4 regions of the Clostridium sp. SHJSY1 genome follow, and region 3 is predicted to be linked to each of the others. Evidence: riboswitches for the same ligand, from Rfam matches in the RefSeq annotation. Region 3 holds a riboswitch; each other region holds the start of a gene.
The links. A riboswitch is a leader RNA that binds a small molecule or an ion and turns the genes downstream of it on or off. The one in region 3 is predicted to bind thiamine pyrophosphate.
Positions count from the first base shown of each region.

Region 1: linked by a shared signal. The riboswitch ahead of thiS (sulfur carrier protein ThiS) and the one ahead of thiC (phosphomethylpyrimidine synthase ThiC) in region 3 are both predicted to bind thiamine pyrophosphate.
Region 2: linked by a shared signal. The riboswitch ahead of thiD (bifunctional hydroxymethylpyrimidine kinase/phosphomethylpyrimidine kinase) and the one ahead of thiC (phosphomethylpyrimidine synthase ThiC) in region 3 are both predicted to bind thiamine pyrophosphate.
Region 4: linked by a shared signal. The riboswitch ahead of thiT (energy-coupled thiamine transporter ThiT) and the one ahead of thiC (phosphomethylpyrimidine synthase ThiC) in region 3 are both predicted to bind thiamine pyrophosphate.

Region 1 is NZ_JANDMF010000002.1:253,388-257,499, forward strand. Features, by position in the region: gene NNC19_RS02385 (thiazole synthase) at 1-563, opposite strand, end outside; gene thiF (sulfur carrier protein ThiS adenylyltransferase ThiF) at 582-1,385, opposite strand; gene thiS (sulfur carrier protein ThiS) at 1,389-1,583, opposite strand; TPP riboswitch at 1,668-1,779, opposite strand; gene NNC19_RS02400 (diaminopimelate decarboxylase) at 1,829-3,070, opposite strand; gene NNC19_RS02405 (helix-turn-helix domain-containing protein) at 3,078-3,770, opposite strand; gene NNC19_RS02410 (S1-like domain-containing RNA-binding protein) at 3,919-4,112, opposite strand, start outside.
Region 2 is NZ_JANDMF010000056.1:15,510-19,621, reverse strand. Features, by position in the region: gene NNC19_RS19980 (RNA polymerase sigma factor) at 1-216, shown strand, start outside; gene NNC19_RS19975 (hypothetical protein) at 209-1,027, shown strand; TPP riboswitch at 1,185-1,296, shown strand; gene thiD (bifunctional hydroxymethylpyrimidine kinase/phosphomethylpyrimidine kinase) at 1,363-2,190, shown strand; gene thiM (hydroxyethylthiazole kinase) at 2,180-3,022, shown strand; gene NNC19_RS19960 (ABC transporter substrate-binding protein) at 3,225-4,112, shown strand, end outside.
Region 3 is NZ_JANDMF010000071.1:10,973-15,084, forward strand. Features, by position in the region: gene NNC19_RS21785 (CBM35 domain-containing protein) at 1-456, shown strand, start outside; gene NNC19_RS21790 (PLP-dependent aminotransferase family protein) at 579-1,919, opposite strand; TPP riboswitch at 2,087-2,188, shown strand; gene thiC (phosphomethylpyrimidine synthase ThiC) at 2,274-3,581, shown strand; gene NNC19_RS21800 (S8 family serine peptidase) at 3,821-4,112, shown strand, end outside.
Region 4 is NZ_JANDMF010000009.1:34,524-38,635, forward strand. Features, by position in the region: gene NNC19_RS06560 (DegV family protein) at 1-647, shown strand, start outside; gene NNC19_RS06565 (PadR family transcriptional regulator) at 655-1,089, shown strand; gene NNC19_RS06570 (hypothetical protein) at 1,150-1,353, shown strand; TPP riboswitch at 1,384-1,482, shown strand; gene thiT (energy-coupled thiamine transporter ThiT) at 1,530-2,195, shown strand; gene NNC19_RS06580 (ferredoxin) at 2,235-2,423, opposite strand; gene NNC19_RS06585 (Mrp/NBP35 family ATP-binding protein) at 2,487-3,329, opposite strand; gene NNC19_RS06590 (hypothetical protein) at 3,347-4,112, opposite strand, start outside.

The sequences.
Region 1 (4,112 bases), on a different contig from region 3:
GGTCTCCCTATACCAGCATCAACTATTATAGGAGCATCTATTTCATCTATCATAATCTCTATTAGTTCTTTAGTCCTTATTCCTCTATTACTTCCTATTGGTGCCCCAAGTGGCATTACTGCTATAGCACCTGCTTCTGCCATTCTCTTTCCCATCATTAAGTCTGGGGTCATATATGGTAAAACATTAAATCCTTCCTTTGCTAATATTTCTGTAGCCTTTAGAGTCTCTAAATTATCTGGCATTAAATATTTAGTATCAGAAATAACTTCTATTTTTACCCAATTTCCACATCCCATAGCTTTAGCTAACCTTGCTATTCTAATAGCTTCTTCTGCATTTCTAGCCCCTGAAGTATTTGGAAGTAGAATTATATCCTTAGGTATATATTCTATTATGTTTTCTTCCTTGTTATCTAAATCTACTCTTCTTACAGCCATAGTAACTATATTTGTACCAGATTCTCTAACTACATCTGGAAGTATTTTATTATTACCATACTTCCCTGTACCAACTAATAGTCTTGAACTTAATTCCTGTTTTCCTAATATAAATTTATCCATTTTAAATCCCCCAATATTTTAAATTTCTATTTCATTTAATAATAATCTAAGAACTGTATTAGCTTCATGATTTGCTACAATTGCAACTCTTGGAGCCATAAGCCCTTCATTAATTCCAGCTTCATGAACTCTATCCCCACAAATATATAACCTGTCCCCTATCTTTTTGGTTGTTATAATATTATTTGAGTAAAATCCAGCCATTCCTGATGCTGATACAACTTTTGTATCTTTAAAGTTTTTTAACACTTCTCCAACTATAATTGCTTTATAAGAAGCATTATCAAAAGCTTCTACAACTATATCAAAGCCTTTAAAAATATCTTCTATATTATCCTTTTCCACTTTTTTATCTATAGCTTCTACTTTTATAAAAGGATTAATCTCTGTAAGTATATCCTTTAATGCCTCAACTTTTTTCATCCCTATATGCTTTATATAGTACTGCTGCCTATTTAGATTACTAGGTTCAACCACATCAAAGTCTATAATCTTTATATGTCCAACTCCAATTCTAGCTAAGGATATAGCCACATTTGACCCAAGCCCTCCAGCACCTGCAATGGCAACTTTTCCTTTTTTTAATTTTTCATGTACCTTTGGTGTATGTCGACTAACCATTAATGCTTCAAGTTCTTCTTTATTTGGTATTTCACCTTTTTTAATAAAAGAAAGTCTATCCCCATCTTTTACATTTCTATCTTCTTTTATTGGAAATCCATTTAGTATTACAATATCAGCCCCTTTTTTATATTGATCCCTTAGTTTATATGCTGAAACTTCTTGAACTTCTCTCTCTTTTTCATTTATTAAAACCTTCATGATTTAGCCTCCTCCAACAAAGCTTATTACTTCCATAACATTACTATTTTTAAGTACTATTTTTGCAAAATCTTCTTTGGTTACAATAACTCCATTAAGTTCAATCACTACTTTATCTTTATTTATAGTAAGTTCATCTAAAAACTTATCTAGTGTTTTTTCTACCTTTAACTCAAATTCTTTTCCATTTACCTTCATTAAAATCACACCTCCTATTAATTTTTTCCATATAAAAAAGACTTACCCATAGGCAAGTCTTAAAATCAAATTTCATAAATGAATACACAGTATTCCCTGCTTCCCTACGGTGGTACTAACCACATCAGGTTAAAGGGTGTCAATTCTAACAGAATATCTCTCAGCCAACTCAAAGTCAGCACCCCTAGCCTTTATATTATATTTTCTAATATTCATATTACAACTTCAAGTAATTTTTGTCAATTTTAAAAATCTAAAGTAGCAAAATAATCCTCTATAGTTTCTGCTCTTCTTATTTGTTTAGTAGAGCCATCTTCTTGAAGTAAAATTTCAGCAGATTTCAATTTCCCATTATAGTTATATCCCATTGCAAATCCATGAGCACCAGTATCATGAATTACTAGTATATCTCCTTTATCTATCTTTGGAAGACTACGATCTACTGCAAATTTATCATTATTTTCACATAAAGATCCTACTACATCATAAACATGATCACAAGTTTCATTTTCTTTACCCATTACAGTTATATGATGATATGCTCCATACATTGCAGGCCTCATTAAGTTAACAGCACATGCATCTACCCCAATATATTCTTTATATATATGCTTTTCATGAACTGCAGTTGTTACAAGGTGTCCATAAGGTCCAAGCATGAAACGTCCAAGTTCTGTATATATAGCCACATCTCCCATTCCTGCTGGTATTAATATCTCTTCATAAGCTTTCCTTACACCTTCACCTATAGCCATAATATCATTAGGTTCTTTATCTGGTGTATATGGAATTCCTACTCCTCCTGAAAGATTTATAAATCCAATATGCACACCTGTTTCTTCTTTTAATTCCACTGCTACCTTAAATAAAATCTTAGCAAGTTCTGGATAATAATCGTTTGTAACTGTATTACTTGCTAAAAACGAATGCATTCCAAATTCTTCAACCCCTAATTCTTTCAATTTTAAGAATGCTTCTGTCATTTGTGCTCTTGTTAATCCATATTTTGCATCACCTGGATCATCCATTATAGTAGTTCCAAGAGCAAACTTTCCACCTGGATTATATCTAAATGAAATTGTTTTAGGAATTCCAGCAACTTCTCTTAAAAAGTCAATATGAGTTATATCATCTAAATTAATAGTAGAATTTAACTTACGTGCATATTGAAATTCTTCAGCTGGAGTATTATTTGATGAAAACATAATATCATCCCCAACAAATCCACACTTTTCAGACATAATAAGTTCAGTTAAAGAAGAGCAATCCATTCCACAGCCTTCTTCTTTTAAAATTTTAAGAATATATGGATTAGGTGTTGCCTTTACTGCAAAATATTCTTTAAATCCTTTATTCCATGAAAAAGCTTCATTTAGTTTTCTTGCATTTTCTCTAATTCCTTTTTCATCATATAGATGAAATGGTGTTGGAAATTCTTTTATAATCTCTTCTAATTGCTCTTTTGTAACAAATGGCTTTTTACTCATTAAATCTTCATCCTTTCATCATTTCAATTAACTTCATCTCATTAATTAAAGCATCTTTAAATACTTTAACTAAATTGTTATTACTTGAATATAAACAGGTTGAATTTAGTTCATCCCCAATTTCACCAGTTAAAACATATTTCGAGTCAACTATAAGTCTAACTTGAGATTTATCTTTCTCATCATGATATATTATAGCCCCATCCAAGGTAAATGTAGAATCTGTAATTGCAACTATTTTAATTTCTCTACTTATAAGATCAATTAATTCTGATCTTACTTCATCAAGTCTTTCTGCACACATATCTAAATAAACTCTTTCTTTAGCTTGTACTAACATATTTCTAAATTTATCTTGAATATGTTTTTCACCTTTTACTGTTATATATCCGTTTGTTTCTTCTTTTCTTTTTGGAACATTTTTTATAAGCTCAGTCTTATTTTTCTCTAAAACACGAATTTTATTATTGCAAAATTCATCTATACTAACTGGAGTATATAAAATAGCCCCATCCTCTATAATATAAGCAGCCCCCTTTTCAACTAGCCCAGCTAATGAATTATAAGTATTGGATCTAGATATACCAGTTATCTTAGAAACTTCATAACCATTAAGCTCCCCTTCTGCAAATAATGACAAATAAATGTTAGCTTCATGCCTGGTTAATCCAAAACTCATTAATCTATCTACAATATCCATTTCCTGCACTCCTTGAATGAGTATTTCTATATAGGAATACTATACAACCTAAATAATATTTAGTCAATAGTTGATATAGATTTTCAATTAAATTTTTTCTGAAAAATTGGCTATCTAAAAATACTTTAGACAGCCTTCTTATAGTTTATTATTTTTTTAACTTTGTTCCTTCTGAAGATTGTTCGATTTTTCCTTCTTTCATAAGACCACCAAGAGTCATTTTAAAGTAGTTTTTAGAAGTACCAAAGACTTCTTTAATAACCTCTGGAGATGTTTTGTCATTATATGACATAACCCCATCATGGCTATTTAAATATTCAAGAATCCTTTCCTTTAATTCAT
Region 2 (4,112 bases), on a different contig from region 3:
GAAATTGAAACGCTTGATTTAAAACAGAAAACAGTAATTGTTCTATATTATTTTAATGGTCTTACAGTTAAAGAAATTGCAAAAATTATGGGTTGCTTTGAAGGTACGGTAAAATCAAGGCTTCATAGTGCAAGGAAAAAGTTAAAAGGAAGTTTAATTAAATGTGAGTATGAATATAATCATAGAAATTTAAAGAGGGTGAGACTTAATGAATAAAAGTTTTAATGAAAATATAGATGAAAAAATTAAAGAATGCTTAATTGATAAATCAGATAATTCTTCAGTACCTGAAAATATGTTTTTCAAAATTAAAAATGAAATATTAAAAGAAAAAGATAATAAAGGAGTTTTTACTATGAAACATAAATTATTAAAGCCAAAGACAGTTATAATTGCAGGAATGCTGATTGTTGCAACAACCGCAACATGTGTTGCAGCAACTAATCACTTTGAAATCCTTAGTTCATCATCTCGCCTAACTGAAGTTAATAATTTTCCAAGTAAAGATGAGGTAAAAGAGAGTGTTGGCTTTACACCTAAATATGTTGAATCCTTTAATAATGGATTTAAATTTGATACATTTAACTATTCAAACGAAGAAATTCGTGATGATAAAAGATCTGCAGTTGAGAAATATAAGAGTGCAGATTTTGATTATAATAAAGAAGGTTCTAAAAAAGGTCAGAGTTTGACTATGTCTGCTAAAAAAATAGATCAGAAATATTTCACTGAAGACACATTAAAAAAGACTGTTTCAGTAGAATATAGTGGAATAAAGATTGAATATACAAGTAATGAATACAAGTTAGTTCCAGAAGGATATGAACCAACAGATGAAGAAAAAGAGTTACAAAATAAAGGACTTCTTCAAATCGGATATGGAAGTACAAGTGATGAAATAAAAGTTAGTCAAAATCAAGCAGTTAAGTGGTATGAATCTGGAATATCTTATTGTATCTTGAATATGGATTATACTGAATTAAGCCAAGATGATATGATTAATATGGCAAAGGAAGTTATAGGGTAAAAAACTTATTTCTTGGAATTAAATTTTTTTATTAAGTTTATACAAAACCTTTTATTATGAATTTAAGAGTGGTATCACAAATAAGTGATGTTTTAGATTAAATAAGTGTAAACTTGAATAGAATAAAACCATATGCTATGATAAGAATAAAATTAAATATATAACACAGGGGGGCTGGATTGGCCAGCTGAGATTAAGAACCATAATTTTTTGACCCTAAAGACCTGAACTGGGTAATGCCAGCGTAGGAAGTTGTTTATTTCTATTTGCATAATGTGATATTTTGAACACAAATCCTATGGGTTTGTGTTTTTTATATTTTAGGAGGTAAAAGGATGAAGAAAGTATTAACTATTGCAGGTTCAGATAGCTCAGGAGGAGCTGGTATTCAGGCAGATTTAAAAAGTTTTAGTGCAAATGGGGTATATGGGATGAGTGTTATAACTGCTATTACTGCACAAAATACTCAAGGTGTTTTTGCTGTACAAGATATTGATGAGAATATAATAAAAGCTCAAATAGATGCTATATTTACAGATATTACAGTAGATGCGGTGAAAATAGGTATGGTTTCTAAGATATCTACAATTGGTACAATAAGTGATAGATTACAAAAGTATAAACCTCAAAATATAGTTCTAGATCCTGTAATGATATCAAAAAGTGGATATTTATTATTAAAACCAGAGTCAAAAACAGAGCTAATAAATAAGCTAATTCCATTAGCAACAATAATTACTCCTAATTTACCAGAAGCTGAAGAAATATTAACAGAAGTAAATGGGAAAGTTGAAAAGATAGAAACTATCAACGATATGGAAATTGCTGCAAAAGAAATGTATAAGTTAGGTTGTAAAAATGTATTTATGAAAGGTGGACATCTTGAAGGAGAAGCCATAGATATTTTATATGATGGAGTGGAAATCACACATTTCTATTCAAAGAGAATACCTACAAAGAATACTCATGGAACAGGATGTACTATATCCTCTGCAATTGCAGCAAATTTAGCTTTGGGTTATAGTGTAAAAGAATCAATAGAAAAGGCTAAAGAGTATATTAATATTGCTATAAAACATTCATTAGATATAGGAAAGGGCGTAGGGCCAACAAACCATTTCTATTCATTATATAAGAAAGCAGGTATGATTAATGGAAATTAATAAAAAAATATTAGAAGCTTTAAAAAGTGTAAGAAAAAAAAATCCTTTAGTGCATCATATAACAAACTATGTAACTGCTAATGATTGTGCAAATATAACTTTAGCTATAGGTGGGTCACCAGTTATGACAGATGATATTAATGAAGTTTGTGATATGGTAATACTTGCTTCTGCTTTTGTTATAAATATTGGAACCTTAAATAGTATAACTATAGAATCTATGATACAAGGAGGAAAAAAGGCCAATACATTAAATATTCCAGTTGTTTTAGATCCTGTTGGTGTTGGAGCGACACTTTATAGAACAAATGTAGCTAAAAGAATAATAGAAGAGGTAAAGATATCAGTTATTAGAGGAAATTTATCAGAGATAAAAACACTATATGGAATAAATACAAAAACTAAGGGAGTAGACTCAGGAGATATAATTGACGTAAATACTGATGAATTTATAAATGCAAAGGATATTGCAAAAGATTTTGCAAAAAGGTTAAATGCAGTAGTTTCTATTACAGGTGCTGTTGATATTATTACTGATGGATACATATTGTATAGTGTCTACAATGGAAATAGAATAATGTCTAAGATTACTGGAACAGGATGTATGTGTACATCTTTAATTGGCTCCTATTTAGGAGCAGTAGAAAATAAACTTATTGCAACCTTATCAGGAATTGTTTCAATGGGGATTGCTGGAGAAATAGCATATGAAAGTATAGATAAAGATAATGAAGGGATAGGAACTTTAAAAGTCAAAATAATTGATTATATATATAAATTAGATGAAAAGATAATATTAGAAAGAGCTAAAGTAAAAGAAGAAAAAAATTAAGATTATTATAAAAATAAGCATCAATTAGTGTAAAAGATTAGTTGATGTTTATTTTTTATTTGAAATTAGAAAATTTGAATAATAGTAAAATTTTTCGTTTCAATTAGTTGGGTTATATGGTTGACAATGGAAAAGTAGCGATGTATAATAACAACAACTTATAAAACATATATGAATACACAGAAATAAAGGAGGCTAATTAATGAAACAGAAATTTATAAAAATTACTACGCTATTTATTGGAGCAACACTTTTCTTATCAGGATGTGGAAGTGGTAGTAAAAACTCTTCAGAATCAAAAGAACCAAATAAAGTAGCAAGTGTTATGGATGAATATTTTACTGCGACAGATTTGAGTAAAAATCCAGTAAAAGAGCGTGATGATACTTTTATTTCAACTATATCTGAACCAGGAGGAGTATTTATACCATATTTTTATGAAAATGGATGGGATGGTAATGCTATTGATCCTATGTTTGCATCCTTGGTAACTCTTGATGAAAAAGGAAATCCAGTTGCAGATTTGGCTGAAAGCTGGGATATATCAACAGATAATTTAGTATATACTTATCATTTAAAAAATAATTTGAAATTTAGTGATGGTTCACCACTAACTGCTGAAGATGTAGCTTTTACACTAACACTTTTAGATGATCCTTCTTATTCAGGATTTATAGATATTTCTCAGGCATCTATAAAAGGTGCTGATGCTTATAAAAATGGAACATCAAATTCTATTGAAGGAATAAAGGTTATTGATTCTCAAACAATTGAAATTACAACAGAAAAGGTTTATCCTTTAAATTTAACACTTTTAGGGGGGCAAGTTTTATCAAAGACTTATTATGGTAAGGATTATCAAAAAGGCAAATTAGATTATTTAAAAGCATTATATTCAAAACCTTTAGGCTCTGGACCATATAAGTTAGATAAATATGTTCCTGGGCAGGAGATAGACTATGTAGCTAATGATAATTATTATGGAGGAAAACCTCATATAAAAAATCTTATATTTAAAGTAACAACAAAGGAGACAGCACTTCAATTATTTCAAACTGGAGAAACTGATATTGATGGCTTTAACACTGAT
Region 3 (4,112 bases):
AAGGATGGACAAATTACACTGCCTATTTCAGGATTATATAATAATGATGGATATCGTATATATATTACTCCTTATGGACAAGCAACTAATAGATATGAAGCAGAGGATTCAGCTGTGAATAAAGCTAACTTATTTAGTGCCTCTAATGCATCAGCAGGAAAATATGTTGGGCAAATAGATTATAGTGATAGTTATGTAGATTTTTATGTAAAAGTACCAAAAACTAAGACTTATACAATGACAATAAGATATGCAAATGGAACAGGCACAAACTCAACACAGGAATTAGCATATAATGGAGGTGCCTTTTCAACTATTACCTACCCTAAGACTTCGGGATGGTCACAATTTGCTGATTTGAAAGTAAATGTGAATCTTAAAGCTGGCGACAATATTATTAGATTGGCAAAGGGAAATACAGGTTATGCAGAGTTAGATTATATTGATTTGAATTAAGCACAGTTATGCATATAATAAGTTAGGAATCTTAGTTTATTTGATTAGAAAAACATTATTACAGGAGGAGGACATTGAAAAAAATTATAGTTTTTCAATGCCCTCATTTATAATGGAAAATTTCATGAAAACATCTTTAGTTTTTCTTCTATTACAGAAATTCCTTTTTTTATATCATGATTACTAACACTAGCAATACTAAGTCTAATTCCTTTTTTATAAAATTTATCATAAAAATAAAATCTTTTACCATGTCCAACAATAACTTTAGATTTTTCAAGTTCTTTTACTAAAATATCTTCGTTAACCCATTCTGGAAGTTCTAGGTAACAGTAAAACCCAGAATGACTTTTTATTACTTTTACATCAAGATATTCTAAAGATTTTAAACTTTCATTTAAAATATCATATTTGCTCTTTAGATCGGCAGTTACCAATGAAGTGTGCTTATAAAGTAGCTTGCTTTGAAGGTAAATTTCCAAAGTGGCTTGTGACAATAAGGAAGGTGTAGGGTAAGAGAAAAAATGAATTTTATACATACATTTTTTTAAGGATTTAATTAAATTTGTAGGAGAGACTATAAAACCTATTCTCATCCAAGGCATAATTTTAGAAAAACTACTTATGTAAAATACGTGTTCATGATCAGAATACGAAAATATAGGATCATAGTTTCTATCTTCATCTATACATGAAAAATAGTCATCTTCTACTATATATACATCATATTTTTTAGCAAGTTTAGCTATAGTTTTTCTTTGACTTTTATTTAAAGTAGTTCCTAAAGGATTATGATGCCTTGGAATGACATAAAAAAACTTAATACTCTCTTCCTTGAATATTCTTTCAAGTTCTTTAAGGTCAATTCCATTTTCATTTCTTTCTATACCAATTACAGGAACATTACTATTTTTTAGTCCTTCAATATACATTGCATAAGTAGGTTGTTCTATTAAAATAGTTGTTTTTCTATTTGGAAGCTCTAACATATTTAATGCACTTAAAGTTTGACAAATGCCCATATTAATAAAAATATTATCTCTAGAAGTAAATATTTGAGAGTTAGAAAGATGAGTAACAAGTCTATCTCTTAATGAGTCAATGCCATAAATACCACTTTCTAAAGAATAATTGCTATAAATATCTCCAGCCCATTTTAAACAGTGCTTTAAGTCTTCAGTATTCATATTACCTATAATAGTATTACCACTATAAAAATTTATTGTATCACATTCAACATTATTTCTACTTAATGTTTCTGCCACAAAAAAACCACTTTTAGGTGAGGAATAAATAATGTGATTATTTTTTAAGGTTTCATAAGCCTTTATAACTGAATTTTTTGAGCAATTATATTTTGTGGTTAAATTTCTAATAGAGGGTATTTTTGATCCAGGTTTTAATTCGCCTTTTTGTATTGATTCATTTATATCATCTGCAATTATCATATATATACTTTTCAAGTTCAATACCTCCTATCTATATAATTTCAGAATATCATAGTATGGTTGAATTTTCTATAACAGTGATAAAAGATAGAAGTGTGTTATGGAGTAAATTCTTTTTGATTCATATTTATAATTTCTTGAAATAAAAAGTAAATAATAGTATAATCAGAATAAAATAGAAAAAAACTTGCTAGGGGTGCCAATTTGGCTGAGAGGGAGTAAAATCCTAACCCTTGTAACCTGATATGGATAATGCCATCGGAGGGAAGCAATATTAACTTTACTATATTAACATATATAATTATGTAGTGATTTTAGCTTGCTTTGGCAAGCTTTTTTTTATAGCAAAAAAACAAGGAGGGTTTATTAATGAATTATACAACTCAAATGGATGCAGCAAAAAAGGGAATCATTACAAGAGAAATGAAAATAGTAGCAGAAAAGGAAAATATGAATGTAGAAGAATTAAGATCTTTAGTGGCAGAGGGAAAGGTAGCAATTCCTGCAAATAAAAATCATAAAACTCTTAGCCCAGAAGGAGTGGGACAAGGACTTAAAACTAAAATTAATGTTAATCTTGGTATATCAAAAGATTGTCCTGAATGTGATAAGGAGTTAGAAAAAGTAAGAGTTGCTCTTGAAATGAAAGCAGAAGCCATAATGGATTTGTCTAACTATGGTAAAACAGAAGGAATGAGAAGAAAAATAGTTGAAATGTCTACTGCAATGCTTGGGACTGTACCAATATATGATGCTGTAGGTTTTTATGATAAAGAGTTAAAAGATATAACTGCTGAAGAATTTTTAGAAGTAGTAGACAAACATGGACAAGATGGAGTAGATTTTATAACAATACATGCAGGGATTAATAGAGAAGCTGTTGAAACAGTGAAAAGAAATAAGAGATTGACTAGTGTAGTTTCAAGAGGTGGATCATTATTGTTTGCCTGGATGGAGCTAAATAATAAAGAAAATCCATTTTATCAACATTTTGATAAACTTTTAGATATATGTGCTAAATATGACATGACAATATCTTTAGGGGATGCATTAAGGCCAGGATCAATTAATGATTCAACTGATGCTAATCAAATAAAGGAACTTATAACTCTTGGAGAACTTACAAAAAGAGCTTGGGAAAAAAATGTGCAAATTATAATTGAAGGACCAGGGCATATGGCACTGAATGAAATACAAGCAAATATGTTATTAGAAAAGAAATTATGTCATGGAGCACCTTTCTATGTTTTAGGACCTTTAGTTACAGATGTTGCTCCAGGGTATGATCATATAACATCCGCAATAGGAGGAGCTATAGCAGCTACTTATGGAGCAGACTTCTTATGTTATGTTACACCAGCAGAACATTTAAGATTACCAGATCTAAAAGACATGAAAGAAGGGATTGTAGCATCAAAGATTGCAGCTCACGCAGCGGATATAGCAAAAGGAATTAAAGGGGCAAGAAATTGGGATAATGCAATGAGTAAAGCACGGGCTGATTTAGATTGGGAAGCTATGTTTAATTTAGCTATTGATGGTGAAAAGGCAAGAAGATACAGGGCTGAATCAAAGCCACATGATGAAGAGTCATGTACAATGTGTGGAAAAATGTGTTCAATGAGAACAATGAAAAAGATTTTAAATGGGGAAGATTTAAATATCCTTAGAGATTAAATAGAAAAATAATAGATGGATTGATTTAATGTAAATTTTAAATCAATCCATCTATTTTTTGTAATAATGTAAAAATTGTCAAGAGTTTTTAAGTAATTTGATAAAATATTCGGTTTAAACTTGAAAAAAAATTTTTTTCCAGAAAAAGTTAAAAATATATTTACAAGGATAAAAGTTAGTTGTAAAATAAACAACAAAATCAAAAAAAATACAACTAGGGAATAAAAAGGGGGATTAACATGAAGAGTAAGAAGTTTATTTCGCTTATTACTACTTTAGCATTAACTACTACAATAGCATTAAATAGTAGTACATTGTCAGCTTTGGGAAAAGATGTGTCTACTGATGAGTTGAAACAAGTTTTAAAGAGTGAAGTAGAGGCAAAAATTTTAAATCAAACAAAATATATTAAAGGAAATTCCTTAACAGAAAAGGTGGTTAATGAAAATGGGTCAAGTTCTAATTTAGAAGAAGAGATTAGAGTTATAGTTCAATTAGAAGATACACCTGCAATAAAAGATAATAGTGCAG
Region 4 (4,112 bases), on a different contig from region 3:
AAAAAATTGAAAATATATTAACTACTCTTGAAGAAGAAGGATACACTCATGTTATCGCTATACATATATCAAGTGCTCTTTCTGGCACAATTAACTCTGTAAGATTAGCTTTAGAAGACCACCCAAAGCTTACAAGTTACGTTTATGATACAAAAACATTATGTATGGCTGAAGGTTCTATAGCCTTATCTGTTTCAAGTTTAATTAAAGAAGGAAAAACTTTTGAAGAAATAATCTCTATGCTTCCATGCATTAGAGAAAAAGTACATACTTACTTTACACTAGCTACTCTTGAATATCTTAAAAGGGGAGGTAGAATAGGTAAAGTTGCTGGAACAATTGGAGAACTTTTAAATCTTAAGCCAATAGTTTTTGTAGGTGATGATGGTGTTTATCAAACCTTTGCTAAAGCTAGAGGTCGTAAACAATCTATAAACAAATTGAAAGAAATTATTGAAAGCTACCTAGATAAAAATAAATGCAACATCTGGATTATCGAAGGAAACGCTATTGAAGAAAGTCAAGGACTTCTTAATTCTTTAAAAGACCACACTAATGTTAATAAAATTTCTATCGCCACAGTAGGACCTGCTTTAGGAGTTCATACTGGACCTGGATTACTTGGCTTCATTATAGAGGAACTTTAATTTATATATGAACGAGAAAGACCTTAAGGCTGAAGAAAAACGATTATATGAAGAATATAAGCAAAAACTTTCTGACTTAAAAAAAATAAGAAAAGAGAACGAAGCCGTAGGTCAGGTGTTTACTAAGGGGTTGCTTCCTATTTATATTCTTTATATTTTAAGTTTAAATCCATCAAACGGAAATGATATTTCTCACAAAATAGGTGAAAGAACTAATGGATTATGGATTCCTAGCACAGGAGGGATATACCCTATTTTAAAAAAACTTGAAAAACAAGGAGATATTGTTGGTGAATGGAATGACCCAAAGAAGAAATTTCAAAAAATATATAGGTTAACTGAAGAAGGAATAAAAAACTTTGAAAACAAAAAAAAATTATTAAAGCCTAAAATTGAAGAATCCTTAGAGGTGTTTAAAATTATTTATAATGATATTTACTAGATATACTTAGGTATATCTTTTTTCTTTTAAGGCATCCTAATATATAGGAGGTACTTATAAATGAAAGTAACAATAATAGATAAAAATAATATGGAAGCCTATGTTGCCCTTGATGATGGAAGTATTGCATCTATTCCATTAAACCAAGTGCCTAATTCAAATATAGGTGATACCATTTGTGTATCAACAGTAAATACAATATGTAGTCCAAATCCCCAAAATTCGTCGAGTATGGTTGTTAATAAGTTAATTGACTTTTTTTAATACAAGGCATAGAATAAAAGCAGAATTAAATTTATCTGCTAGGGGTGCCTAAAGGCTGAGAGATGTGCATCATTAACCCTTGTACCTGATCTGGTTAATTCCAGCGTAGGAAAGCAATTATAATTAATATTATTAAAGCTTTAGGACTTCTAGCAGGATTACTAGGAGGTTTTTTTATGAATTTTTTAAATGATTGGTCAGATAGGCTAACTAATTACTTTACTGGCTTTTCTGCAAAGTTCCAAACTTTAATAAGTAATCCAAGCTTATTTATTGGATTATTTGGATTAGCTATAATTATTGTTGCTTTAATTAGGTTTAAAAAAATAGAGCTTAATGCTAAAATTATGAGTCGTATTGGAATAGCTTTAGCTCTTGCATGTGTTTTACAAGTTTTTAGAATATACCACTTTCCTGCTGGTGGAAGTGTTACACTTGGAGGAATGGTTCCTATTTTATTAATTGCCTTCATTTACGGCCCTGAAATAGGAATGTTAACAGGTTTTTTATATGGACTTTTGAATTTATTCCTTGATCCTTATTTTGTCCATCCTGTCCAAATTTTATTTGATTATCCACTACCATCCTTAGCTATAGGTCTTGCTGGATACTTTAGAAGTAAACCCATATTAGGGACAGCAATAGCTTTTGTAGCTAAATTTATTTGTCACTTTATTTCAGGAGTAGTATTCTTCTCTTCTGATGCTTTATCGGCTGGAATGCATCCATGGATATATTCCTTGGTTGTAAATGCTCCAATGGTAACAGCTGATGCAGTTATATGCATTGCATTGATTGCTTTCCTTCCATTTGCAACATTATTAAAGCAAGCTAAAGCTTAAAATAAAAGGACCTCCTCAATGGAGATCCTTTTATTTTAACTATTCACATTCTATTGCATCAACTGGGCAACTAGACTCTGCTTCTTTAGCTGCATCCTCACAACCTGATGGTACTTCATCTACAATTGCATGAGCCTTACCGTCATCCCCTAATTCAAATACTTCTTCACATACAGATGGACATAATCCACATCCAACACAAGTATCTTGATCTACTTTTGCTATCATAATTAATTCCCCTTTCTTTTAGGATATTTTCATAAACTATTATCCCCAAAGAAAAGAAAATTATTAATATAATCCTTCAAAAATTAATGAATACAAAGGATTGTCTGATACATATTCTTCTGCTTTTCCTTGTTCTAAAGCTTCAGTGAACTCCAAATCTATAGGTAATTCACCTATTAAAGATAACCCTAAATACTCCGCATGCTCTTCTGCAGATTTCTTACTAAACACACGCAACTTTTTTTCACACCCATCACATACTATATAAGCCATATTTTCTACTACACCTTTTACTTTTACTCCTATTTTTTCTGCCATTATAACAACTTTCTTGACTATCATAGAAACCATATCTTGTGGTGTAGATACTATAACCAATTCTTTTATAGGAAAATCTTGCATTACAGTTAATGCAATGTCTCCTGTTCCTGGAGGCATATCAATTAATAGATAATCTAAATCTCCCCATTCTGTATCTATGTACATTTGATTCAAAACTCCAGTGATTACTGGTCCTCTCCATATAACTGGTTGGTCTTCTACTGGTGTAATTAAGTTCATAGACATAACCCTAACCCCACTAGAAGTCTCTACAGGTAAAAATTTCACTGTATTTTCATCTATAGGTGTTATCTTTGCTCTTTGATTATTAATCCCAAAGAATCTAGGCATAGATGGCCCAGTAATATCAGCATCTAAAACTCCAACTTTATATCCTTTTTTTCTTAAAATAGTGGCCATAACCCCTGTTATAGTAGATTTTCCAACTCCACCTTTACCACTAATTACTCCAATTATATTTTTTACATTTCCATACTTAGGTAAAACCTTTATTGAAGTTTCACATGATGTAACTCCTTTTGAAGCACATTGATCTTTGCTTGCACAATTATCACAACTACCCATTTTGACCTCCTTATATCTTACCACCCTTTAGGCTTTTCATTTGGTTCACTTACAGTTATCTTCCATGACTTATCTTCATAACTTCCTTGAACATAATATGTTTCATAACTTTTATCTTTTTTATTATCAACAATTATACTTGTTTTAAATACTTTGCTACTATAACCTCTATTCTTTACTGTAATAGTAGTGTCAAAATCAGCTATATCATTATTAACTAGCTTTGTCCCTGGAACAATTTTATCTAAATTTTTCTCAAAACTTTTAATATCAACAGAAAACATGTACTTTAAACAATCAACATCCCCACTTATGTTTACACCTACTTTATTTTCTGAAGCTGTTAGTTCATCTTTCTTTTTATTAACTACTTCAAGTATACTTTCATAGTATATACTTTCAAAATCTCTAGGTTTTCTTATTGTAGAAAGGTTTTGTTGAATGGTATCATCTAAATCCTTAGGAATTAGATATGATGTATTATCATCATAAAAATTACCTACACCTCTTTCATCCACACTTACTACATATTTATATGTTTTTACTTCTTCTCCCATATAGACTTCAAGATTATAATCTGCATCTAGTGAAGTCTTTTCATCTTTAACTTTACCTTTACTTAAAATATCATATATATCATTAATCGCATTACTATCACTTATAACAAACTTAAACCCCGAATCTCTTGTACTTTGTATAATTATTTTATCTACTCTGCTCTCCTTTATATACTCAAAGTCATTGTTTTTTAAATTTAGTTTTACCATTCCTTTATCTATTACA